DNA from 2 places in the Lysobacter humi (ex Lee et al. 2017) genome. Region 2 is predicted to be linked to the other one. Evidence: riboswitches for the same ligand, from Rfam matches in the RefSeq annotation. Region 2 holds a riboswitch; the other holds the start of a gene.
What was found. Region 2 has a riboswitch for cobalamin ahead of btuB (TonB-dependent vitamin B12 receptor). Riboswitches for the same ligand answer to the same signal wherever they lie in the genome.
Positions count from the first base shown of each region.

Region 1 (11,906 bases), on a different contig from region 2:
GATAGACCTCGCGCAGCGGCGCGGGGATCGCGTCGATCGACTGGATGGAGCCCTCGCCGAGCTTGATCGCGTCGCGGATCGTCTGCGTCCACAGGCCGAGCTTCTTCAGCTCGTCGACGAGATGGCGGTTGACCTGCACGAAGTCGCCCGACAGCGTCTCGCGCTTGAACAGGTTCGACACCTGCGGCTCGATGCATTCGTAACAGCCGGCGATCGAGGCGATCGTGGCCGTCGGCGCGATGGCGACGAGCAGCGAGTTGCGCAGGCCGTGCTTCGCGATGCGTGCCTTCAGCGCGTCCCAAGCGGGTGTCTGCGTCGGCGTCACGCCCCAGAGGTCGAACTGCAGCTCGCCCTGCGCCGCACGGGTCTCGGCGAACGACGGATGCGCGCCGTGCCGCTCGGCAAGATCGCAGGAGGCCTCGAGCGCATGCAGGTAGATCGCCTCGGCGATGCGCGTCGACAGTGCGAGTGCGTCGGCCGAGTCGAACGGCAGCCGGAGCTTGAAGAAGACGTCCTGCAGGCCCATCACGCCGAGCCCGACCGGCCGCCAGCGCAGGTTCGAGCGCCGCGCGGACTCGATCGGATAGAAGTTGAGGTCGATCACGCGGTCGAGCTGGCGCACGGCCACCTGCACGGTCTCGGCGAGCTTGTCGAAATCGAAGGCGTCATCGAGGACGTGCTGCGCGAGGTTGATCGAGCCGAGGTTGCAGACGGCGGTCTCCTCGGCGCTGGTTACTTCGAGGATCTCGGTGCACAGGTTCGACAGGTGCACCGTGCGGCCCGGGCCGACCTGGTTGCAGGTGCGGTTGGCCGCGTCCTTGAACGTCATCCAGCCGTTCCCGGTCTCGCCGAGCACCTTCATCATCCGTGCGTAGAGCTCGCGCGCCTTGAGCGTGCGGGTGGCGAGCCCCTGCCGCTCGGCCTGCTCGTAGGCGCGCTCGAAGGCCTCACCCCACAGGTCCGGCAACTCGGGCACGGCCTTCGGGTCGAACAGCGACCAGTCACCGTCGGCTTCGACCCGCCGCATGAAGAGGTCGGGGATCCAGTTGGCGAGGTTGAGGTTGTGCGTGCGGCGCATCTCGTCGCCGGTGTTGTCGCGCAGCTCGAGGAATTCCTCGATGTCCGCATGCCACGACTCGAGGTAGATGCAGGCCGCGCCCTTGCGCTTGCCGCCCTGGTTCACGGCGGCCACGGAGGCGTCGAGCGTCTTCAGCCACGGCACGATCCCGTTGCTGCGCCCGTTGGTGGAGCGGATCAGCGAGCCGCGCGCGCGGATGCGGTGGTAGGCCTGCCCGATGCCGCCGGAGAATTTCGACAGCTGCGCGACGTCACCGTAGCGGGCGTAGATGTCGGTGAGCGAATCCTGCGGGGAATCGAGCAGGAAGCAGGACGAGAGCTGCTCATGGCGCGTGCCCGAATTGAACAGCGTCGGCGAGCTCGGAAGGTAGTCGAGCGAAGCCATCAGCCGGTAGAGCTGCAGCGCACCTGCCGGGCTGTCGGTCAGCGCGACCGCGATGCGCATGAAGAAGTGCTGCGGCGTCTCGATGACGTGCCGCGAGTGCGGGTGCTTGAGCAGGTAGCGGTCGTAGAGCGTGCGCAGGCCGAAGTACTCGAATCGCTGGGTGTTCGAGGCGTCGATCGCATCGTTGAACTTGCGTGCATTGGCTTCGACGACGTCGCGGACGCGATCGTTGATCAGGCCGAGGTCGTAGCCGAGCACGATCGACTGCGAGAACGAGTACACGCCGAGCCCGGCGACCTCCTTGTCGATGTAGGCGCTCAGCAGCCGCGCGGCGAGGCGTGAGTACTGCGGCTCCTCGGCGGTGAACGCGGCGGCGGTGTGGATCGACAGCTCGTCGAGCTCTCGGGTCGTGGCGCCATCGAAGATCCCGCCGATCGTCTTGAGCGCGACGCGCATGGGGTCGATGTCGTCGAGCCCGCCTGCGCAGCGCTGCACGGCGCGCACGATCTTGGCGACGTCGACCGGCTCGCGGCGGCCGTCGCGCTTGGTGACGGTCATGGTCGCCGGTGCATGCGGCGGGGTCAGCGCGAAGCCCGACGGGTCGGCGTCGAGCGCCTCAGGCGGCGTGGCGTGGGTCAGTGTTTCGATCATCATGATTCCTCTCCGGTGGCGATGGAGAGGAAGCGAAAGCGGCGCACGCGTCGTCCTGCGCCGGCCCCCGCCCCCTCGGGCGAGCCGGCATCGACGCGATGGAGACGGAAGGCGGCGGACACGGGTCCGCGGACCGACCCGTCCCTCCCACGAGGACGCCTGGCCAACGGCGGCACGCGGCCACCGATCGAGGCAGGTCTTCGGACTCGTGGACCACGGCGACCGGGGTCGCCACCTACTGCGCGTCGCTTCCCAGCCGCTCGGGCCAGTGCCAATGACGCGGGTCGTTTCCACTTACCGCTGCGGGGCAGTCCCGGATTCCCACCGGGTTCCCTATTAAGCCGGCCCTGGCAGGCGCGGCACCTTCGACGGGCACAACATATGCGGCACGGACCGATCCGTCAACACAAGATTTTGTGAAGTCTGAGTCTGGGCGGGCGATGTTGCCCTGCATCTTCGAAAGCAGCATTGCCGGTTCGGATTCCCGTATCTGACGTAGCGCCGCTCCGCCAACCGGGCCGGGATGCCGCTTCCCTCTCGTCTTCGGAAGGGCAATAGCCGGAGGCACACGGGGGACCCGAAGGGCGGCGGGCATGGATGCCCGCCGTCCGCACTCGAGCCAGGATGGCGAGTGTGCGGATCGCGGCGCACTCACCCGTTGCGAGCTGTAGATCCGTCGGGGACGGCCCTTTCTTTTGGTTCCTTTTCTTTGGGCCGGCAAAGAAAAGGAACTCGCGCGCGCCAGCGCACGAAACGCCCCTCGCTCTGGCGTCAGCGGCCAGCGGCCAGCGGCCAGCGAGGGAATCAGCCATCGACCCGCGCACCCAGGCCCTATCCGCGCAGTGGCAGCACGACGCGACCGCCCCAAAAGCAGAAGGCCGCCCGAAGGCGGCCTCCCACGAACATCCTGGCGAATCGATCAACTCGCGAGTCGCTTCGCGATCGCCGCCCCCAGATCGCCCGGCGACTTCACCGTGGTGACGCCCGCCTTCTCCAGCGCCGCGAACTTGCCCTCGGCCGTGCCGGAGCCGCCCGAGGCGATCGCGCCCGCGTGGCCCATGCGCTTGCCCTTCGGCGCCGACGCACCGGCGATGAAGCCCACGACCGGCTTGGTCACGTACTGGCTGATGAACTCCGCGGCTTCCTCTTCTGCCGAGCCGCCGATCTCGCCGACCATGATGATGCCCTCGGTCTGCGGATCGTCCTGGAACCAGCGCAGGGCATCGATGAAGTTGGTGCCGTTGATCGGGTCGCCGCCGATGCCGATGCAGGTCGACTGGCCGAGGCCCACGTCGGTCGTCTGCTTCACGGCTTCATAGGTGAGCGTGCCCGAGCGCGACACGATGCCGATCTTGCCCGGCTGGTGGATGTGGCCCGGCATGATGCCGATCTTGCACTCGCCCGGCGTGATCACGCCCGGGCAGTTCGGGCCGACGAGCACCGTCTCCGGGTAGCCGTTGAGCACGTTCTTCGCGCGCAGCATGTCCAGCACCGGGATGCCCTCGGTGATGCAGACGATGACGCGGATGCCCGCGGCCGCGGCTTCCATGATCGCGTCGGCCGCGAACGGCGGCGGCACGTAGATGACGGACGCATCGGCGCCGGTGGCGGCGACGGCTTCTTCCATCGTGTTGAAGACCGGCAGGCCGAGGTGCTCGGTGCCGCCCTTGCCCGGGGTGACGCCGCCGACGACCTTGGTGCCGTAGTCGAGCATCTGCTGCGCGTGGAAGGTGCCCTGCGAGCCGGTGAAGCCCTGCACCAGCACCTTCGTGTCCTTGTTGATCAGAACGGACATTGGATTTCGTTTCCTGTGTCGGTCGCGCGGGTCACCGCGCGACGGGAATGTCTCAGGCGGCCTGCTGGACGGCCGCGACGGCCTTCTTCGCACCGTCGTTGATGTCGTCGGCCGCCGTGATGGCGAGGCCGGAGTTGCGCAGCAGCTCCTTGCCCGCTTCGACGTTCGTGCCCTCGAGGCGCACGATCACCGGCACCTTGACGTCGACTTCCTTGACCGCCGCGATGATGCCCTCGGCGATCATGTCGCAGCGGACGATGCCGCCGAAGATGTTGACGAAGATCGCCTTCACCTTGTCGCTGGACAGGATCAGCTTGAACGCCTCGGTGACGCGCTCCTTGGTCGCGCCGCCGCCCACGTCGAGGAAGTTGGCCGGCGAGCCGCCGTTGAGCGAGATGACGTCCATCGTCGCCATGGCCAGGCCGGCGCCATTGACCATGCAGCCGATGTCGCCGTCCATCGTGACGTAGTTGAGGTCGTACTTCGACGCAAGCACCTCCGTCTCGTCCTCCTGGCGCGTGTCGCGCATCGCGACCAGCTGCGGATGGCGGAACGAGGCGTTGTCGTCGGAGTTGATCTTGCCGTCGAGCACGGCGAGGTCGCCGTTGGTGAGGATCGCGAGCGGATTGAGCTCCACCAGCGCGAGGTCCTTCTCCATGAACAGCTTGAACAGGCCCGTCATGATCTTGGTCAGCTGGCCGACCTGCTTCGCGTTGAGGCCCATCGCGAAGCCGACGTCGCGGCACTGGTACGGCTGCAGGCCTTCGACGTAGTTGATGTTGAGCGTGTGGATCGCCTCGGGCTTCTCGTGGGCGACCTGCTCGATGTCCATGCCGCCTTCGGCCGAGGCGATGAACGTGACCGTCTTCGTCGAGCGGTCGACGAGCACCGACAGGTACAGCTCCTTGTCGATGTCCGTGCCTTCGGAGATCAGGACGCTGTCGATCGGCAGCTCGACGCCGGCGGTCTGGTAGGTCGCCATCTTCGTGCCGAGCATCGCCTTGGCGTAGTCGCGCACCTCGTCGAACGACCGGGCGAGCTTGACGCCGCCGGCCTTGCCGCGGCCGCCCGCGTGGATCTGCGCCTTGACGACCCACAGGTCGCCCGGGATCTGCTTGGCCGCCGCGACGGCCTCGTCCGGCGAGCGGGCGACGATGCCCTTGGGAACGGCGATGCCGTAGTCGGCGAAGAGCTGCTTCGCCTGGTATTCGTGGAAATTCATGCGTCACCGAAGGATGGACGTGGGGCTCGCGCGCGAAAGCGCACCCGACCGGGCCGGCGCGAGGGGCCGGTATTGTCGCCGATCGGCCGGAGCCGGGCAAAAGACGCCTCCGCGGCCGCGCTTTCACCCCGCCTATACTCCGGCGATCGCCCGCAGGACGCGCGTCGTGCCCCTGAAGTCCGCCGTTTCCCCGCTCGACGTCGAGCACGTCCTCTATCGCGAGCTCCGGCTCTTCAACCTCTACCGCGTGCTCGAGGCGGCCCTGCTGGTGCTCGCCATGTTCGGGCCGGTGCGGGCGATGCTCGAGCCTGCCCGGCACGAGCTGCTCGCGCAGGCGACGGTGATCGCCTACCTGTTCATCGCGCTGGTGGCCCTTCCGCTGGGGCGCCGGCTCGAGCTGCGGCTCGTCGCGGCCGTGGGCGTGGCCGCCGACCTCTTCTTCGGCCTGCTCGCGATCCATGCTCTGCCCTCGCTGGGTACGGGCATCGCCCTGATGCTGATGTTCAACGTGGGAGCCGCGGCCCTCCTGCTTCCGCCGCGCATGGCCGCGGCCCTCGCGTTCACCGCGGTGGCGGCCCTGTCGGGCGAATACCTCTGGAGCACGCTCGACTTCGACCAGCGGCGTTCGCTCGCGGAGCCGATCATGTTCTCGATCGGCTACGTCGCGCTCGCCACGGTGATGAACGTGCTCGGCCGGCAGATGCGCGAGAGCTACGAGCTCGCCGCGCAGCGCACCACCGAGAACGAGCATCTCGCGCAGGTCAACGAGCTGATCATCCGCCGCCTGCGCACGGGCGTCCTGCTCGTCGACGGCGGCGGCCGCATGCGCCTCGCGAACGAGGCTGCATCGGCACTGCTCGGCGACATTGGCGACAGCCTGCACGGCTATCGCGAGCTGACGGTCGCCGTGCCGGAGCTCGGGCGGCGCCTCGCGCAGTGGCGCGAGAGCGGTGTCGTGGACGAGAGCCCGCTGCGCGTCGCCCCCGACCAGCCCGACGTGATTCCGCGCTTCGCGCGGCTGCAGGCCAACAGCGACCAGGTGCTCGTCTTCCTCGACGACACGTCGCTGGTCTCGCAGCGCGCCGAGTCGATCACGCTCGCCACGCTCGGCCGCTTCTCCGCGAGCCTCGCGCACGAGATCCGCAATCCGCTCGCCGCGATCCGCTATGCGGTGCAGTTGCTGGAGGAATCCGAGGACATCCGCCCGGCCGACCGCCGACTGCTGGAGATCATCCACCAGCACTGCCAGCGCATGAACGGCATCGTCGAGAACGTGCTCGGGCTCGCGCGCCGCGAGACCGCCAAGCCCGTCGGCGTGGAGCTCGTCGAGTTCGCCCGGCACTTCGTCGACGACTACCTCGTCAGCCATCCGATCGAGTCGGACATGCTCGCGGCGACGTCCTCGCTGCGCGAGCTGTCGGCGCTGTTCGACCCACGCCAGCTGCACCAGGCGGTGACGGTGCTGGTGAGCAATGCGCTCAACTACGGGCGCATGCCGGGCGAGCCGGCGCGCGTCACCCTGCGCGTAGGCGACGACCGCGGCCAACCCGTGCTCGACGTGCTCGACCGGGGGCCCGGCATCCCCGAGGCCGTGCGCAGCCGGCTGTTCCGCCCGTTCTTCACGACGTCGAGCCATGGCACAGGGCTCGGGCTGTACATCGCGCGGGAGCTCTGCCGCGCCAACCAGGCGACACTCGACTACGTGCCCACCCCGGGGGGCGGCGGCTGCTTCCGGATCCGCATGAGCCCGTGGGGCGGACCGCCGGCGGGCTGACCGCGTACACGGCACGCCCCGGGTAACGGTCCGGACCTGACGCGAACCGCCGAAAGTGGCCGCAAACCGTCACTTCAGCTAAGGTGCGCGGCGGAGGACCCGATGCCCGAAGCAGCCCCTAGCGCCGCCCCGCCCCGTAGCGCCCTCGTCGTCGACGACGAGCGCGACATCCGCGAACTGCTGGTGATGACGCTCGGCCGCATGGGCCTGCGCTGCGACACCGCGGCCAACGTCACCGACGCCCGCGCGCTGCTGTCCAGGAACCGCTACGACCTCTGCCTGACCGACATGCGGCTGCCCGACGGCACCGGCCTGGAGATCGTCGCCGAGATCAACCAGAAGCACCCGACCACGCCGGTGGCGATGATCACCGCCTTCGGCAACGTCGAGGCCGCCGTCGAGGCGCTGAAGGCCGGGGCCTTCGACTTCGTCGCCAAGCCTGTGGACCTCGGCGTGCTGCGCGACCTCGTCCGCCAGGCGCTGGAGCTGCACGAGAAGCGGCGCGCCGCCAGCGAAGCCGGCATCGCCTCGCGGCTCTACGGCGAATCGGGTGCGATGGCGCAGCTGCGCGCCACGCTCACCAAGGTCGCGCGCAGCCAGGCCCCGGTCTACATCACCGGCGAGTCCGGCGTGGGCAAGGAGCTCGTCGCGCGCACGATCCATGCCGAAGGCGGGCGTGCTTCCGGCCCGTTCGTGCCGGTCAACTGCGGCGCCATCCCGGCCGAGCTGATGGAGAGCGAGTTCTTCGGCCACAAGAAGGGCTCCTTCACCGGTGCCCATGCCGACAAGCCCGGCCTGTTTCAGGCCGCCGACGGCGGCACCCTGTTCCTCGACGAGGTCGCCGAGCTGCCGCTGCCGATGCAGGTGAAGCTGCTGCGCGCGATCCAGGAGAAATCGGTCCGCCCGGTCGGCTCCAACAGCGAGGCGAAGGTCGACGTGCGCATCCTGTCGGCCACACACAAGGACCTCGCGTCACTGGTCGAGGAGGGCCGCTTCCGGCACGACCTCTACTACCGCATCAACGTGATCGAGCTGCGCGTGCCGCCGCTGCGCGAGCGCCCCGAGGATCTTCCGGGCCTGGCCGACATCATCCTGCGCCGCCTCGCCTCGAACCAGGACCGCGCGGTCTCGCGCCTGTCCCCGGAGGCGCTCGAAGCGCTGCGTGGCTACGGATTCCCGGGCAACGTCCGCGAGCTCGAGAACATCCTCGAGCGCGCACTCGCGTTGGCCGAGGGCGACGTCATCGAGGTCGACGACCTGAGCCTGCCGAAGCCTGCCGCCCGCGCCGTGCCCGCCTCCATGCCATCCGCGTCCTCGACGGCGGACGCTGCACCGGCTGCGCCCGCGGCGCAGCCCGCCGATCCCCGCACCCTTGATCCCCGCGATACCGCGACCAGCGCCCTGCCCTCGTACATCGAGGAGATCGAGCGCGCGGCGATCCAGCATGCGCTGCAGGAGAACCGGTATAACAAGACGCGCACCGCGGCCGCGCTGGGGATCACGTTCCGCGCGCTGCGGTACAAGCTGAAGAAGCTGGGCATCGATTAGGCTGCTGCCCGCCGTAGGCTGTTGACCGCGGCAATGCCAGCCGCTCGACGGGTCGAAGATGCGCTTGCATTGGCAGGTAACACGGTCGGTCGGCCGATGAGCTCCGTTACACCTCGGAGTTGCGCATGGGGCCCGCGTGGAAAACCTCCGACCCGCCGCGACAGCGCGCCCTGACCGTGCTCGCGATGCATCGGCCATTGCGTTCGGGACCAAGCCACTTTCGAGTAGTGACAAATTGCGTCACTTCCCGAACTGGCTGACGCATCGCGTCACCTGCGCGACCGCTTGTCGGACCACAAGCGTGACCTATCACCCGAAAGCGCGCCGATCGGCTGGAAACTGCGGTTGGCACGCGATATGCGTATGCTCACGGTGCACGGGCAGCACGCATGGCAGACCGAAGGATGCGGCGAGTCGTCCGGCAGCAGTCCGTGAAGTTCAAACCACTCCTAGGGGATACATCATGAAGAAGCAGCAGGGCTTTACCCTCATCGAGCTGATGATCGTCGTCGCGATCATCGCCATCCTGGCCGCCATCGCGCTGCCGCAGTACCGCAACTACACGCAGCGTTCGGCGAACAGCGCGTGCCTGGGCGAGGCGAAGGCCTGGATGAACACGGCGGTCGCCGAAGCAGCGGACAACCGCACCGGCTCGGCGTTCGTCGGCCGCGCTTGCAGCGTTGCAGCGGGCACCATCACGGTTACTCCGGCGGAGTACAGCACGGCTGGCGCGACCGAAACCTTCACGACGCCGGTCCGCGGCAACGCGACGCTTCGTCAGAACGTCTCGTGCCAGTCCGGCAGCGGCACTTGCCAGTTGCAGTAACGTAGCAGGGCATACCCCGTGACGCAGAAGCCTCCGGCGCAAGCCGGAGGCTTTTTTTTGGAGACCGGCGCGACTAGCGCCCGATTGAACATGGCGATCAACGCAGCCCCCCAGGAATACTCTCGGCAACCGCCTTTCGTCGCGATCGCGATCGCACTGGCGGCACTCGCCATGCTTCCATTCCTGCTGGGCTTGGGCGGAGACTTCATTTTCGACGACCGCCAGACCGTCCAGTACAACGGCGCGTTGCGGATGGCATCACTGGATCTCGAGCACCTGCTCCGTGCCGCCTACAGTTTCGAGGCGGGGAACGGTTCGCGAATGCTCGCCATGCTTACCTTTGCCCTCGACTACTGGCGTGGAGGTGGTGACCCAGCCGTCTTCAAGACGACGAACGTCCTGATCCACTGCGTCACGACCGTGGCGCTCGCCGCCTTTCTTCGTCGGCTCTTCCTCATGTCGGGCGCTGCACTGCGCCCTGCTTCGAGCGGAGCACTAGCACTGTCGCTCCTATGGGCCCTGCATCCCCTGCAGGTGTCGGCCGTTCTGTATGTCGTCCAACGGATGCAGACGCTCGGCACCTTGTTCCTCGTCCTCGCGCTCTGGACGTACCTTCGGATGCGCGAAGCGCAGATCGAAGGTCGGCGCAGCCGCCACTTCGGTATCGTCACCGCGCTGTTCTGGGGCCTTGCGCTCGCGAGCAAAGAAGATTCCGTGCTGTTGCCGCTTTACGCGTTCCTGCTCGAGATCACCGTGCTGCGTTTCGGCGCTGCCGAGCAGCAGCTCGCCCGGAGGCTACGGCTGGGCTACTCGGCAGTCTGCGCGCTTGGTGCACTCGCCTTCTTCTTGGTGATCGTGCCGCACTACTGGCATTGGGACGCCTATCCCGGCCGGACCTTCTCGAGTTCCGATCGGCTGCTTTCGCAGGCCAGGGTCCTCGCGATGTATATCGGGCAGATCCTGTTCCCACTGCCCGGGCACCTTCATTTCTACTATGACGACTTCCCGGTGTCGCGAGGCCTGCTTGATCCGCCTTCCACGGCCGCCGCAGTCGTATTCATCGCGGGACTGCTGTCGCTCGCCGTCCAGCAGCGGCGGCGGCGTCCACTAGTTGCGCTCGGAATACTGCTCTTCTTCGCCGGCCACTCGATGACGAGCAACGTCGTCAACCTCGAGCTCGCATTCGAGCATCGCAATCATTTCCCGTTGATCGGCGCCTTGATCGCCGTGGGGGCTCTGGCGGCGGAGCTGTTCGCGCGCTTTCGGATGCGGCACTGGGTTCCTGGTGCAGCCTGCGCGCTCGCCATAGCCGGCGTCTCCGCCGCGACGGCCATCCGCGCGCAGCAGTGGGGTGAGCCGTCGCGCTTTGCAGCACTTGGCGTCGAATTGGCTCCGCGGTCGATCCGCGCATGGAGCGACCTTTGCACACATCAGTTCGACCTGAGCGTGGACGGCACGGATTCGCAGAAGCTCGCTCGCGCAATCACCACCTGCGAGCGAGGCGCCGCGGCAACCCGTTCACCCCAGTTGCTCTTCAACGTCATCGTCTACAAGACGATCGCCGGGCGACCGACGCGCGGGGATTGGCCAGTCTTCTTGAAGCAGCTTGAGGCCGCACCTCCCAGCGCCGAGCTCGAGGGCATCTACCACGCCATTCTCAAGAACGTGGACCATGGCTTCCCGTTGGATCCGGCTGGAACCGTGCAAGCTCTCCACATCGTGGCCCGACGGACGCCACTTTCCGATGTGCAGTACGTGCATATCGCCACATATGTCTACAAGAACGGGGCCAATCCCGAAAGCGCTCTCCCGTTCCTGGAGCAGGCAGTGCGCATTGCGCCTCCGGGCTCTCCTCTGATCGATCGCGTGCTGGTCAACCTCACTGCGGCAGGCCGCTCCGACTGGGTCGACCATCTCCGCGGCCTGCGAAAGGTGAAGCCCCGCACGCATTGACCGATCAAGCCGCGCTGGCACGATCCATGCTTGCCTACTTGACTGGCCGCAGATTCCGGACACTGTTGATGTACCCGCGCAACCGTGGCTTCACGCTAATCGAACTGATGATTACCGTCGCGATCATCGCGCTGCTGTCGGCGGTCGCGCTTCCGCTGATCGTTAGGCAACAGGTACGCGCCGCTGAGGCATCTTGTCTCGCCGAAACCAAGACCTACGTCAGCATGTCACTCGCCGCGATGGCCAACCAGGATGCGCCCCAGGCGCCGCCACTGCGGGCATGTGGCAGCGGAGACACCATCAGCGCCGTGAGCACCACGGTGACGGGCACCCCGCGTTCACCGGGAATGCGGCGGACGATATGCTCGGCGGCGTCCGCGACCTGCGCACTCGAACCCTGACAGCAATTCAAGCGCACGGCGGCACAGGGCTGAGCGCCTTGCTCGCGTCGATCGAGCGCCGATCCTTCACTTCACGATGCGGTGTCAGGGCGGGTTCGACCGCGTAGTTCTCGCCGTATCCGGCATCACCCCGGTGCCCCGTGAGCCCTGATGTCCTGACCTAGAATGGCAACGGGCCCTCCGGAGATCCGCGATGACAGAGCGGCCATCCCTCGTGTTTGCAGCGCCCGACATCCACGACGAGGAAATCGCGGAGGTCGTCGAATGCATGCGC
Region 1 is NZ_BAAGTR010000001.1:177,851-189,756, forward strand. Features, by position in the region: gene ACYVJJ_RS00765 (ribonucleoside-diphosphate reductase subunit alpha) at 1-2,113, opposite strand, end outside; cobalamin riboswitch at 2,288-2,496, opposite strand; gene sucD (succinate--CoA ligase subunit alpha) at 3,033-3,908, opposite strand; gene sucC (ADP-forming succinate--CoA ligase subunit beta) at 3,961-5,130, opposite strand; gene ACYVJJ_RS00780 (sensor histidine kinase) at 5,303-6,904, shown strand; gene ACYVJJ_RS00785 (sigma-54-dependent transcriptional regulator) at 7,007-8,452, shown strand; gene ACYVJJ_RS00790 (prepilin-type N-terminal cleavage/methylation domain-containing protein) at 8,916-9,278, shown strand; gene ACYVJJ_RS00795 (hypothetical protein) at 9,369-11,231, shown strand; gene ACYVJJ_RS00800 (pilin) at 11,300-11,632, shown strand.
Region 1: linked by a shared signal. The riboswitch ahead of ACYVJJ_RS00765 (ribonucleoside-diphosphate reductase subunit alpha) and the one ahead of btuB (TonB-dependent vitamin B12 receptor) in region 2 are both predicted to bind cobalamin.

Region 2 (11,906 bases):
CGGTGAGCCGCCCTTCGACCACATAGGAGACCGCGGCGAGCGCGACCGTGCCGTAGGGGAGGTAGTTCGCCGCGAACGGCGCGGTGAGCGGATCGCTGCGCAGGTCGTTGACGGCAACCGTCTCGCCCGACGCGAGCGCCATTCCCAGCTCGGTGGTGAAGAACTCGCGCGCGTCGAACGCACCGAAGACACGCGGCGCGCCATCGGTCCATTCGTGCAGCGTGCGGATGCGGCCGTGGTCGAGATCGATGTCGGTGAGCGTGCAGCGCAGCAGGCGCAGGTGCTCGCCGAGCAGCGCAAGACCCGCGTCGCCGACCTCGTCCGCGCTGCCGGCCTGTGCGATGCGGCGGTCGAGCTCGGCGAGGAAGACGCCGGTCTCCTCGGCCTGCTTGCGCGTGGTGATGTCGGTATTGGTGTGCATGACGCCCTGCGGGCGCCCCTCGGGATCGCGCGTGAGCACCCAGCGCGCGTGCACGTGCAGGCGACCGCCGTCGCTGCGGTACTGCGCGATCTCGCCTTCCCAGCGGTCGTCGGCGTGGAGCCGCGCCTCGATGTCGCCGAACGGCTCCGGAAACTCGGTATTGAGCAGCTGCCAGGCCTTGCGGCCGATGGCTTCGTCGGCGCTGTAGCCGTACATCGCCGCCGCGCCGGCGTTCCAGTAGCTGATCGTGCCGTCGAGGTCGCGGATGTAGATGCCGTCGGTGGTGAGGTCGAGCAGGCGGGCCTGGTCGGCGAGCCGGCGCGCGGCCTCGCGGCGCTCGGTGACGTCGGTGAGCGTGCCGAGCACGGTGTGCGCACGCCCGTCGGAGCCGTACAGCGCACGGCCGCGCGCCTCGATCCAGAGATCCCCGGCGTCGGGGCGGCACAGCCGGAACTGCGCCTCGAACAGGCCGCGCGTCTCCATCGCCCGCCGGAATGCCGCGCGCACGCCGGGCTGGTCGTCGGGATGCAGGAGCTGCACCACGCCGCTGCGCGTGCCGTCGAACGCGCGCGGGCCCAAGCCCGTGATGCGGCTGCACTCGGGCGAGAAGCTCATCGCGCCGGTCGCCATGTCGAGCTTCCAGAGCCCGGTGTCCGACGCCTCGAGCGCCAGCTTGAGCCGCGCCTCGCTGAGCATCAGCGCTTTCTGCGCGCGGCGCTCGTCGGCGACGACCGCGAGCACCTGGATCGCCACCGCCATCACCACGACGAACAGCTGCAGGTCGAGGTAGCGCTGGTCGAGATCCTCGCTGGAGAACGGGCCGTAGCCGAGCGCCGTGCCGCAGATGCCGAACAGGGCCATCATCGTGCAGGCCAGGCTCGCACCGCGCAGGCGCAGCGCGAGCGCGGCCCAGATCAGCGGGACGAAGCCGAGGAACGTGTAGAGCCGCTCGTCCTGGCGCAGAAAGACGTAGGCGCCGACCATCGCGGTCAGTCCCAGGCAGCCGGCGAACTGCAGCGCGCCGCCCGGCACCCGCACCAGGCGTGCCTGCGTCCAGGCCAGCAGGAGCGTACCGACCAGCAGCACGCCGCCCAGATCGCCGAGGAACCAGTGCGACGCGAACGCCTGCAGGCCCGCCGCGTCGAGCCGGAACGAGACCCCGAGCGTGAAGGTGCCGACCGCGGTCGCAACGCCGGCGGCGAGCGTGGCCGCGCCGAGGAACAGGATGTAGTCGCGGGAGGTCTCCATCGCGGGATGGAAGCCGAGCCGCCGGAGCATCCACCATCCGGCAAGCGCCGCCAGCGTATTGCCCGTCGCGACCACCGTGATCGCCCAAGGGGCATGCGGAGAGCCGTTGAGCGCAGCGGCCAGCAGGTAACCCAGCAGGACGCCCGGCCACAGGCGGGCCCCGCCGAACAGCAGCCCCGCCAGCGCGACGCCGGCCGCCGGCCACACCGGGGCGCCGACCCCGTGCACGATTCCCCAGCGCAGCCCCGGATAGGCGAGCAGCGCATACGCCGCCGCGAGCAGCAGGACGTGCGCGGTGATCACCCACGGCCGCCCGCTGCGCCCCGGAGGCGTCGGGCCGGACTGGAACGGGGGATTCGGGGGGTTGAGCGGCACGTTGCGCGTACGGAATCGGGGGAAACCGCACGTTAACAGACGTCATTTTCACGCCGGCTGCACACCGGGCGGCCGGCCGCGTGGCGTCCGTACAATGGCGGCATGGATATCTTCAAGGTCTTTACGCTCGAGGCCGCCCACCGGCTGCCGAACGTCCCGTCCGGCCACAAGTGCGCGCGACTGCACGGGCATTCGTTCCGGGTGGAGATCCGGGTCCGGGGCGAGCCGGGCGCGGAGACCGGCTGGGTCATGGACTTCGCGGATATCAAGGCCGCATTCCGCCCGATCTATGACCGGCTCGACCACCACTACCTCAACGATATTGAGGGCCTGGAGAACCCGACGAGCGAACGGCTCGCGATGTGGATCTGGGACCGGCTGGCGCCTTCGCTGCCGCTGCTGGCCGAGGTCACGGTGCACGAGACCTGCACCTCCGGCTGCCGCTACACCGGCCCGGCGCCAGAAGTGGCGTGATCGAACGGCCGTAGGCGCCGCGCTACAGCCGCTATCAGGTTCCTGAGCTGCCGGCAACGTCCGACGAACGGTTGTTGCAGCGCAACATGGGCGCGCCTATGCTGCAACGCACCATCCACGCAGTACCGGTCTTCGGGCCGCATCAGGAGTCCGCCATGTACGCACAGATGAACGACCAGTTCGCCAACGCCACCCGCGAGTTTGCCGACACGGCCGCCCGGATCAACCGTCTCGCCCTCGAGAACGCGCAGGCGATCTTCGGCCTGCAGCTCGCCGCGATCGAGGACCGCGCCACGGCGACCTTCGCCTTCCTCGGCGAGGCCTCGCAGGTCCGTGACTTCGACGGCGCCAAGGCGCTGTGGCCGAAGGGCGCGCAGGTCGCGCGCGAGAACGTCGAGCGCACGCTGACCACCGGCCAGGACGTCCTGGGCCGCGTCGTGAAGGCCAACGAGGCCGTCGCGCAGATCGCCAAGGGCCAGTTCGAAGCCGCCGCCCGTGGCGCGAACGAGACCGTCAAGCAGGCTCAGGAGCAGTTCGCGCAGGCCACCAAGGGCGCCACCGAGGCGACCCAGCAGGCCGCAAACGCCGCGACCGGCCAGAAGAACAAGTAACCGCTCTCTCCAGTTCCCACTGGAAATCGAACCCGGCAGCTTCGGCTGCCGGGTTTTTTTGTTGGCGCAAGGTGGACACCCGCATGCCCGCGCCGACGAACGCGTCGCCACGCGCGGCGTCCCATCGATACCGCTTTACCCGGCGAGGGCACCACACCCCGGCTAAGCACCGGCCGCCTCTCGGCGCAGCGCTACTCCGACCATCGACCCCGCACGTTCGCCACCTGCTGCAACTCGCACGAACCGGCCCGCATGCCCGGCGCCCAGTGTCGATGTCCGCAGAAGAGATCGCGGGCGCGATAACGACAGTCGCCACGCATGCGCCCGAAAACGGAAACGGCCGGGAACTCCCGGCCGTTTCCAGCACCTCGACGCTCCAACGCCGCGACGCGCCTCAGTGCGCCGGATTTCCCACCGGGCGCGCCACGTCGTGCGCCTGCAGGCGCTGCGCCGCCGCGCGGTGATCGCGCGCAAGCAGCAGGTAGACGACCGGCACCACGAACAGCGTGAACAGCGTACCGATCGTCATGCCGCCCACGATCACCCAGCCGATCTGGTTGCGCGCCTCGGCACCGGCGCCCGTCGCGATCGCGAGCGGCACTGCGCCGAGCACCATCGCACCCGTCGTCATCAGGATGGGCCGCAGGCGCAGCGCCGCGGCGTCGACCACGGCCTCCAGCTTCGCCTCGCCGCGCTCCTGCAACTGGTTCGCGAACTCCACGATCAGGATGCCGTGCTTCGAGATCAGGCCGATAAGCGTGACGATGCCGATCTGCGAATAGATGTTCCAGCTGCCCCCGGTGAACTTGAGCGCAAGGAACGCGCCGAAGACCGCGAGCGGCACGGAAAGCAGGATGATGAACGGATCGACCCAGCTCTCGAACTGCGCGGCGAGCACGAGGAAGATGAAGAGCAGCGCAAGGCCGAGGATGAAGCCGAACTCGTTCGACGACTCGCGCAGCTCGCGGCTCTGGCCGGAGAGGTCGTACTGCGCATCCGGCGCGACCTCCTTCAGCGCGCCCTCCATCCACGTCAGCGCATCACCCATCGCATAGCCGGGCGCGAGGCCCGCGCTGATCGTCGCCGAGCGCAGCTTGTTGAAGTGGTTGAGCTCCTTGGCGGCCACGGTCTCGCGCACGTCGACGAGGTTCGACAGCTGCACCATCGCGCCATCGCTGCCGCGCACGTAGATGTTGGAGAGATCCCCCGGCGTGCGGCGATCCGCGTCCTCGACCTGCACGATCACGTCGTACTGCTCGCTGCCCATCTTGAAGCGCGTCACGTTGCGCCCGCCGAGCATCGTCTCCAGCGTGCGACCCACGGCCGAGACGTTGCTGCCCACGGAGGCGACCTTGTCGCGGTTCACGTCGATCTTCAGCTGCGGCTTGTCGAGCTTGAGGTCCGTGTCGGGATTGGTGAGCTGCGGGTTCTCCGCCATCTTCGCCATGAGCTTCTGCACCGTGGCGCCCAGCTCGTCCCACGAGCCGGTGGTCTGCACGACGAAGCTCACCGGCTGGCCGAAGCCCTGCTGGCCCAGCGCGGGCGGGAGCGTCGGGAAGGCCATCACGCCCGGGATGCCCATGAACTGCGGGAAGAGCATGCCCTGCACGTCGGAGGACTTCATGTCGCGCTTCGACCAGTCCTCCAGGCCCACGAAGCCGATGGTGGACGTGATCGACGGGAAGCCGACGATCTGGAAGTAGCGGTCGACATGCGGCGTCTTCGCGAAGATGCCTTCCATCTGGCGCGCGTACTTGTCGGTGTACTCGACCGTGGAACCTTCGGGCGCGACGCCGAAGCCGATGACCAGGCCCTGGTCCTCCTGCGGCGCGAGTTCCTTCGGCAGAAACATGTAGAGCGCCCCGGCGCCGACGAACAGCGCGAGGCCGCCCGCGATCACCGCCCAGCGCCAGCGCAATGCCGCCTGCAGCACGCGGCGGTAGGCGTCGTCGAGGCGGCGCAGCACGCGCTCGCCGGCCAGGTAGAAGCGCCCGTGCTGCTCGTTGGTCTTGAGCAGCTTGGACGACATCATCGGCGACAGCGTCAGCGCGGTGAAGCCGGACACGAGCACCGCGCCGGCGAGCGTCAGCGCGAACTCGACGAACAGCTTGCCGGTGCGGCCGGTCGAGAAGGCGAGCGGCACGTAGACGGCCACCAGCGTGAGCGTCATCGCGACGATCGCGAAGCCGATCTCCTTCGAACCCTTCAGCGCCGCCTCGAAGGGCGGCATGCCCTCCTCCACGTGCCGGTAGATGTTCTCGAGCATCACGATCGCGTCGTCGACCACCAGGCCGATCGCCAGCACCATCGCCAGCAGCGTGAGCGTGTTGATGGTGAAACCGAACGCGTACATCAACGCGAAGGCGCCGATCAGCGAGACGGGGATGGTGATCAGCGGGACCAGCACCGCGCGCCAGCTGCGCAGGAACAGGAAGATCACGATCACCACGAGCACGACGGCCTCGACGATCGTGTTGCGCACTTCCTCGATCGACTTTTCGATGAAGACCGTCGAGTCGTAGGCGATCTCGACCTTCACGCCTTCGGGCAGCGTGCGCTGGATCTCCGGGATCATCGCCTTGAGGCCCGCGCTGATTTCCAGCGGATTGGCGACCGCCTGCTTGACCACGCCCAGCGGCACTGCATCGCGGCCGTTGAAGCGGGCACGGAAGCGGTCCTCCTGCGCGCCGAGCTCGACCTTGGCGACGTCGCGCAAGCGCACCACGGCACCGTTGGACTCGCCGAGCGAGATCTCGCCGAACTGCGCGGGCGTACGCAGGTCGGTCTCCGACAGAACGCTGAACTCGCGCGCCGTACCTTCGACGCGTCCGGCGGGGATCTCCACGTTCTGCTGGCGCAGCGCGGCCTCGACGTCCTGCGGCGTGAGCCCGAAGCCGGCCAGGCGCTGCGGCTGCAGCCAGATGCGCATCGCGTGGCGCGTGCCCATCACCTGCGCCTGCGCGACGCCGGGGATCGTCTGCACGCGGTCCTTGACCAGGCGGTCGGCGAGATCGGCGAGTTCGGGCTTCGTGTGGCGGTCGGATGTGAACGCCATCCAGATGATCGGCTGGGCGTCGGCCTCCTGCTTCTGCACGATCGGCTCGCGCGCTTCCTCGGGCAGGAAGTCGCGCGCCTGACCGACGCGGTCGCGCACGTCGGACGCGGCCGCTTCGGGATCACGGTCGAGGCGGAAGCGGATCGAGACCTGGCTCGACTGCTCGCGGCTCACCGACTGGATGTATTCGATGCCCTCCACGCCCGACAGCGCGTCCTCGATCGGCTGGGTGATCTGCGACTCGATCACCTGCGCGCTCGCGCCGGGATAGCTCGTGCTCACGGTGACGACGGGCGTGTCGACGTTCGGGATCAGGCGCACCGGGAGCCGCGTGTAGGCGACGATGCCGACCAGCACGACCACGATGTTGATCACCCAGGCGAAGACCGGGCGGCGGATGGAGATGTCGGAAAGGACCACGGGTCGCCTCGTCGGTTCGGTGCCCGCATCGGAGTGCGGGCGGGCGCGTCACGCTGGTATTTCGTGGATCCTCGTCGCGGGCGACTTCGGATCCGTGTGGCCCGCTCCGGGCCTTCGCTGGTTACTTCGCCGGTGCAGTAGTCGTCGACGACGGCTTCGCCGGCGTCGCCGCGTTCGCAGGGGCTGCCGGCGCATTCACCGACGCCACCGGCACGCCATCGCGCATCATCGGCTTCGCCTGCCCGGCCGTGATCACCACGTCGCCCGCGGCGAGGCCGTCGGTGACCTGCACGAAGCCCGGCGTACGCGCGCCCGTGCGGATCTCGGTGCGCTTGGCCTTCCCGGCCACCACCGTGTAGACGAAGCGCGTCGCGCCGTCCTGCATGAGCGCCTGCTCCGGCACGAGCAGCGCCGTGGTCTGGCCTGCGCCGGTGTCGAGCTGCAGGCGCGCGAACTGGCCCGGGCGCAGTCGGCCATCGGGGTTGCCGATGCGTGCGCGCAGGCGCGAGCTGCGGCTGACCGGGTCGATCACCGGGTCGATCGCCACCACCTCGCCGCCGAAGCTGTCGCCCGGATAGGCGTCCACCTCGATGCGCACCTTCTGGCCGCGGCGCAGGTTCGGGATCTGGCTCTCCGGCACGCTGAAGTCGACCTCGATCGGATCCAGCCGGACCAGCGTGACCAGCGCCTGCCCGGCGTTGACCACCTCGCCGACGCTGACCTCGCGCAGGCCGACCTGCCCGGAGAACGGCGCGGTGAGGGTCATCTTCGACAGCGCGGCACGAGCGGAGGCGACGCGTGCCTGGTCGACACCGAGGGCAGCGCGCGCGCGGTCGTGGTCGGCGCGCGAGATCATCTGCTGGCCGATGAGCTGGCCCGTGCGCGCAGCGGCGCGACGGCTGTTCTCGAGGTTCGCGGCCGCCTCGTTGAGCGAGGCACGCGCGAGGCTCGCGTCGAGCGAGAACAGCGGTTGCCCCGCACGGACCGAGGTGCCTTCTGTGAAGTGGATCTGCGCGATGCGGCCGCCGACTTCCGGCCGCACCACCACCTGCTCGTCCGCGCGCAGGCTGCCGACGCCACTCACGCCGGCGGCGAAGGACTGCGGCTTGACGACGTACGTCTCGACCGGAAGCTGCATGCCACCCGGCGGACCGCCCGGCCCGCCCGGGCCACCGCCTGGGCCGCCCGGGCCCTTGGCATCGCCGCCCCCGCATGCGGTGAGTCCCGCAAGCCCGGCGACCAGCACGACCGACATCAACAGGACCCGACGCATGCGGCTCTCCTCAATTCTGTACCCGCCAGTTTAGGAGTGGCCGGATCCGGCGATCACGTGCCGGAAGTCGGGGGCGACGGCGCCCACCGGCGCTGGGCGGTGCGATGACCTCCTGCACGGGCAGGCGGCCGGAACCCCGCTGGTAGACTGCGCGCATGACCTTCATCGCTTCCCCGCTGACCGGTGGCAAGCCGGACCAGTACGCGCAGCTGCTCGAGCAGGCCCGTGGCCTGCTGCATGGCGAGCGCGATCGCATCGCCAATGCGGCGAACCTGTCGGCGCTGGTCTACCACGCGCTGCCGCACCTCAACTGGGTGGGCTTCTACTTCTTCGACGGCACCGAGCTGGTCGTCGGCCCGTTCCAGGGGCTGCCGGCCTGCGTGCGCATCCCGCTCGACAAGGGCGTCTGCGGTGCGGCCGCGAGCACGCGCGAGACGCAGCGCGTGCCCGACGTGCATGCCTTCCCCGGCCACATCGCCTGCGATTCGGCCTCGCGCTCGGAAGTCGTCGTGCCGCTGATCGCGGCGGACGGCACGCTCGTGGGCGTCTTCGACCTCGACAGCCCGGAACCCGACCGCTTCGACGCCGACGACCAGCACGGCCTCGAGGCGATCGCACGCGCGTTCGTCGAGTCGATCGCCTGATGGACGCCGCGCCGAAGCTGCTCAACATCGGCGGCAAGTCGTCGGCGTGGCTGCGCCAGGTCGGGCTGCGCACGCACGACGACCTGCTCGCAGTCGGCGCGCTCGAGGCCTACGTACGCGTCAAGCGCGCCGGCTTCAAGCCGAGCCTCAACCTGCTCTACGCGCTGGAAGGCGCGCTGATGGGCTGCCACTGGCAGCAGGTCGATCCCATGCGTCGCAGCGAGCTCGCCGCGCAGGCGCAGGCCGCGGTCGCGCTGCTGCCCGGCTCGCGCCGCACGCCGGCGGCATCCGACGTGATCGTGATCCAGGGCGATGCGATGGACCCGGCCGCGATCGACGCGGATGCCACTGCCGACACACCCGACACGCTGTCGTTCTGATTGCCGGCAGGCATGTCGGCGGCCGTTGCCGTAGACTGCGCGCGCTTTCAGGTGACCCGCCGCCTTCGGTGCCGGGTTGAAACGGGAAGCCGGTGACGCGCGATCGAAGCGATCCGCCAGTCCGGCGCTGCCCCCGCAACGGTAAGCGAGCCAAGCCCCGGCATCGGCCACTGTGACGCCACGTCACGGGAAGGCGCCGGCGGCGGATGCGACCGCATCCACTCGCGAGCCCGGAGACCGGCCTGGAGCACGGGGAATTTCCCTCGACTGATGCGATGCGGAGGGCGTCGCAGCGGCCACGGCGCGCTGCTGCGCCGCATCCGCTCGTGCGTCCTCCGCGACCTTTTCCTGCACGCCTGCCGCGTGCCCGCCGGAGACGTACCCAATGCAGTTCCGAATCCTGTCCGCCGCGCTGCTCGCCGCGCTCGCCCCGACCGCCGTCGCACAGTCGGCCGACGCGCTTGACGAGGTCGTGGTGACCGCCAATCGCATTCCGGTGGCCGTGCGCGATGCGGTCGCGCCCGTCGAGGTCATCGAGCGCGAGGAGATCGAGCGCAGCCAGGCACGCTCGCTGCCCGAGCTGCTGCGCGGCCGCGCGGGCGTCTCGATCGGCAACCAGGGCGGGCTCGGCAAGCTGACCACCGTCTTCCTGCGCGGCAGCGAATCCGACCACGTGCTGGTCCTCGTCGACGGCGTGCGCATGGGCTCGGCGACGTCGGGCCTGGTCGCGTTCCAGGACCTGCCGATCGAGCTGATCGAGCGCATCGAGATCGTGCGCGGCCCGCGCTCGAGCCTGTACGGCAGCGAGGCGATCGGCGGCGTCATCCAGATCTTCACCCGACGCGACAAGGGCGCGCCCGCGCCGCGCTTCGCCGTCGGCATCGGCAGCCACGAGACGTACGAGGCGAGCGCGGGCTTCGGCGGCGCGATCGGCCGCGGCTGGATCGGTGCCGACTTCTCGCGGCAGCAGTCGGAGGGCATCAACGCCTGCCGCGGCTTCGGTGCGCCGGTATTCGCCGGCTGCTTCACCACCGAGCCCGATCGCGACGGCTACGCGCGCGACGCGCTTTCGCTGCGCGGCGGCCTGGAGATCACGGACGGCCTCACCTTCGCCGGCCATGCCCTGCGCGCGGAGGGCGACAACAAGTACGACGGCTCGTTCGTGAACCGCTCCGAGACCGTGCAGCAGGTCGTCGGCGGCGAGCTCGCGTGGACGCCGTCTGAGAGCGCGACGCTGCGCCTGTCCGGCGGTCGCAATCGCGACGGGTCCGACAACTTCCGCAACGACACGATCTTCAGCAACTTCTTCTCCACCGACCGCGACAGCGCCACGCTCCAGGGCGACTTCGCGTTGGCTCCCGCGCATCGCGTCAGCGTGGGCTTCGACTGGACGCGCGACGTCGTGCGCAGCACCACCGCTTTCGACCGCACGCGCCGCGGCAACCGCGCGCTGTTCGCGCAGTACCTCGGTGACTTCGGCGCCGTCGACCTGCAGGCGAGCGCGCGGCAGGACGACAATGGCCAGTTCGGCGAGTACTCGACCGGCAACCTCGCGCTGGGCGTCGACTTCGGCGGCGGCTGGCGGGCGACGGTCGGCGCGGGCAATGCGTTCAAGGCGCCGACGTTCAACGAGCTCTACTTTCCCGGCTTCAGCAATCCCGAGCTCGAGCCGGAGCGCTCGCGCACCGTCGAGGCCGGCATCGGCTGGACGAGTGACGCCATGGCCGTCCGCTTCGATGCCTACGACTCGCGCGTGGAGGACCTGATCGCCTACAACTTCCTGCTGTTCGCGCCGGACAACATCCAGCGCGCACGCCTGCGCGGCGCCGAGCTCACCGTCAATGCGACGTTCGCCGACTGGGACCTCGCCGGCAGCCTGAGCCGCGTCGATGCACGCGATCGTTCGGTGGCCGGCGTCGATCCGTACCTGCCCCGCCGCGCGCGCTCGAGCGGCCGCATCGATCTCGACCGGTCGTTCGGCGCCTTCCGGTTCGGCGTCACCGCGTCGGCCGAAGGCGAGCGCTACGACGACCTCGCAAACACCCGTCGCCTCGGCGGCTACGGCCTGGTCGACCTGCGCGCGGAATACGCGTTCGCGCGCGACTGGCGCCTGCAGGCGCGCGTGGCGAACGTCTTCGACCGCGACTACGAGACCGTGGCCTTCTACAACCAGCCCGGCCGCACCTGGTTCCTGACGCTGCGCTACGCGCCGACGCCCTGAGCGAGCGTTCGTCTCGGGACCACGGAGGGGCCGCACACGCGGCCCCTTCGCGCATCAGGACGCCGCTCGCACCCACTGCGCGAGCAGGCCGACGAGCGCCTGTGCATCGACCGGCTTGGCGAGGTGGGCGTGGAAGCCCGCCTCACGCGCGCGGATGCGGTCCTGCGGCCGAACGTAGGCGGTGAGCGCGACCGCGGGGATGTCGGGCTGCGCGACGCCCGCGCGGACGCGGCGCATCAGCTCGTAGCCGTCCACGCCCGGCATGCCGATATCGCTCACCATCACGTCGAACTCGGCGTGCGCCAGCTGCTCGAGCGCATCCTGCGCATCGGCCGCGGCACTGGCAGCGGCGCCGGCCTCGTCGAGCAGCCAGCGCGTCACGGTGCGCGCATCGGGATCGTCGTCGACGACCAGCACGCGCAGGCCGTCGAGCCGCAGCCGGCCGCCCGCGCGCCCGTCGTCGCGCGTGGCCTCGACCCGCGCCCGCACCGGCAGGGGCAGCGCGACGACGAAGGCCGCGCCCTGCCCGAGGCCCGCGCTCTCGGCGCGCACCGTGCCGTGATGGAGCTCGACGAGCGACCGCACGATCGAGAGCCCGAGGCCAAGACCGCCGTGGCGTCGGCTCATCGAGGCGTCGGCCTGGCGGAAGCGCTCGAAGACATGCGGCAGGAAGGCGGCGTCGATGCCGGCACCCGTGTCACGCACCGCGATCTCGAGGTGCCCGTCCGCCCGCCGCACGTGCACGTCGACGCTGCCACCGTTCGGCGTGAACTTGATGGCGTTG
Region 2 is NZ_BAAGTR010000005.1:136,670-148,575, forward strand. Features, by position in the region: gene ACYVJJ_RS04310 (PAS domain S-box protein) at 1-2,044, opposite strand, end outside; gene queD (6-carboxytetrahydropterin synthase QueD) at 2,147-2,518, shown strand; gene ACYVJJ_RS04320 (phasin family protein) at 2,674-3,129, shown strand; gene ACYVJJ_RS04325 (efflux RND transporter permease subunit) at 3,524-6,604, opposite strand; gene ACYVJJ_RS04330 (efflux RND transporter periplasmic adaptor subunit) at 6,726-7,877, opposite strand; gene ACYVJJ_RS04335 (GAF domain-containing protein) at 8,033-8,521, shown strand; gene ACYVJJ_RS04340 (TfoX/Sxy family protein) at 8,521-8,901, shown strand; cobalamin riboswitch at 8,934-9,161, shown strand; gene btuB (TonB-dependent vitamin B12 receptor) at 9,287-11,122, shown strand; gene ACYVJJ_RS04350 (PAS domain S-box protein) at 11,177-11,906, opposite strand, start outside.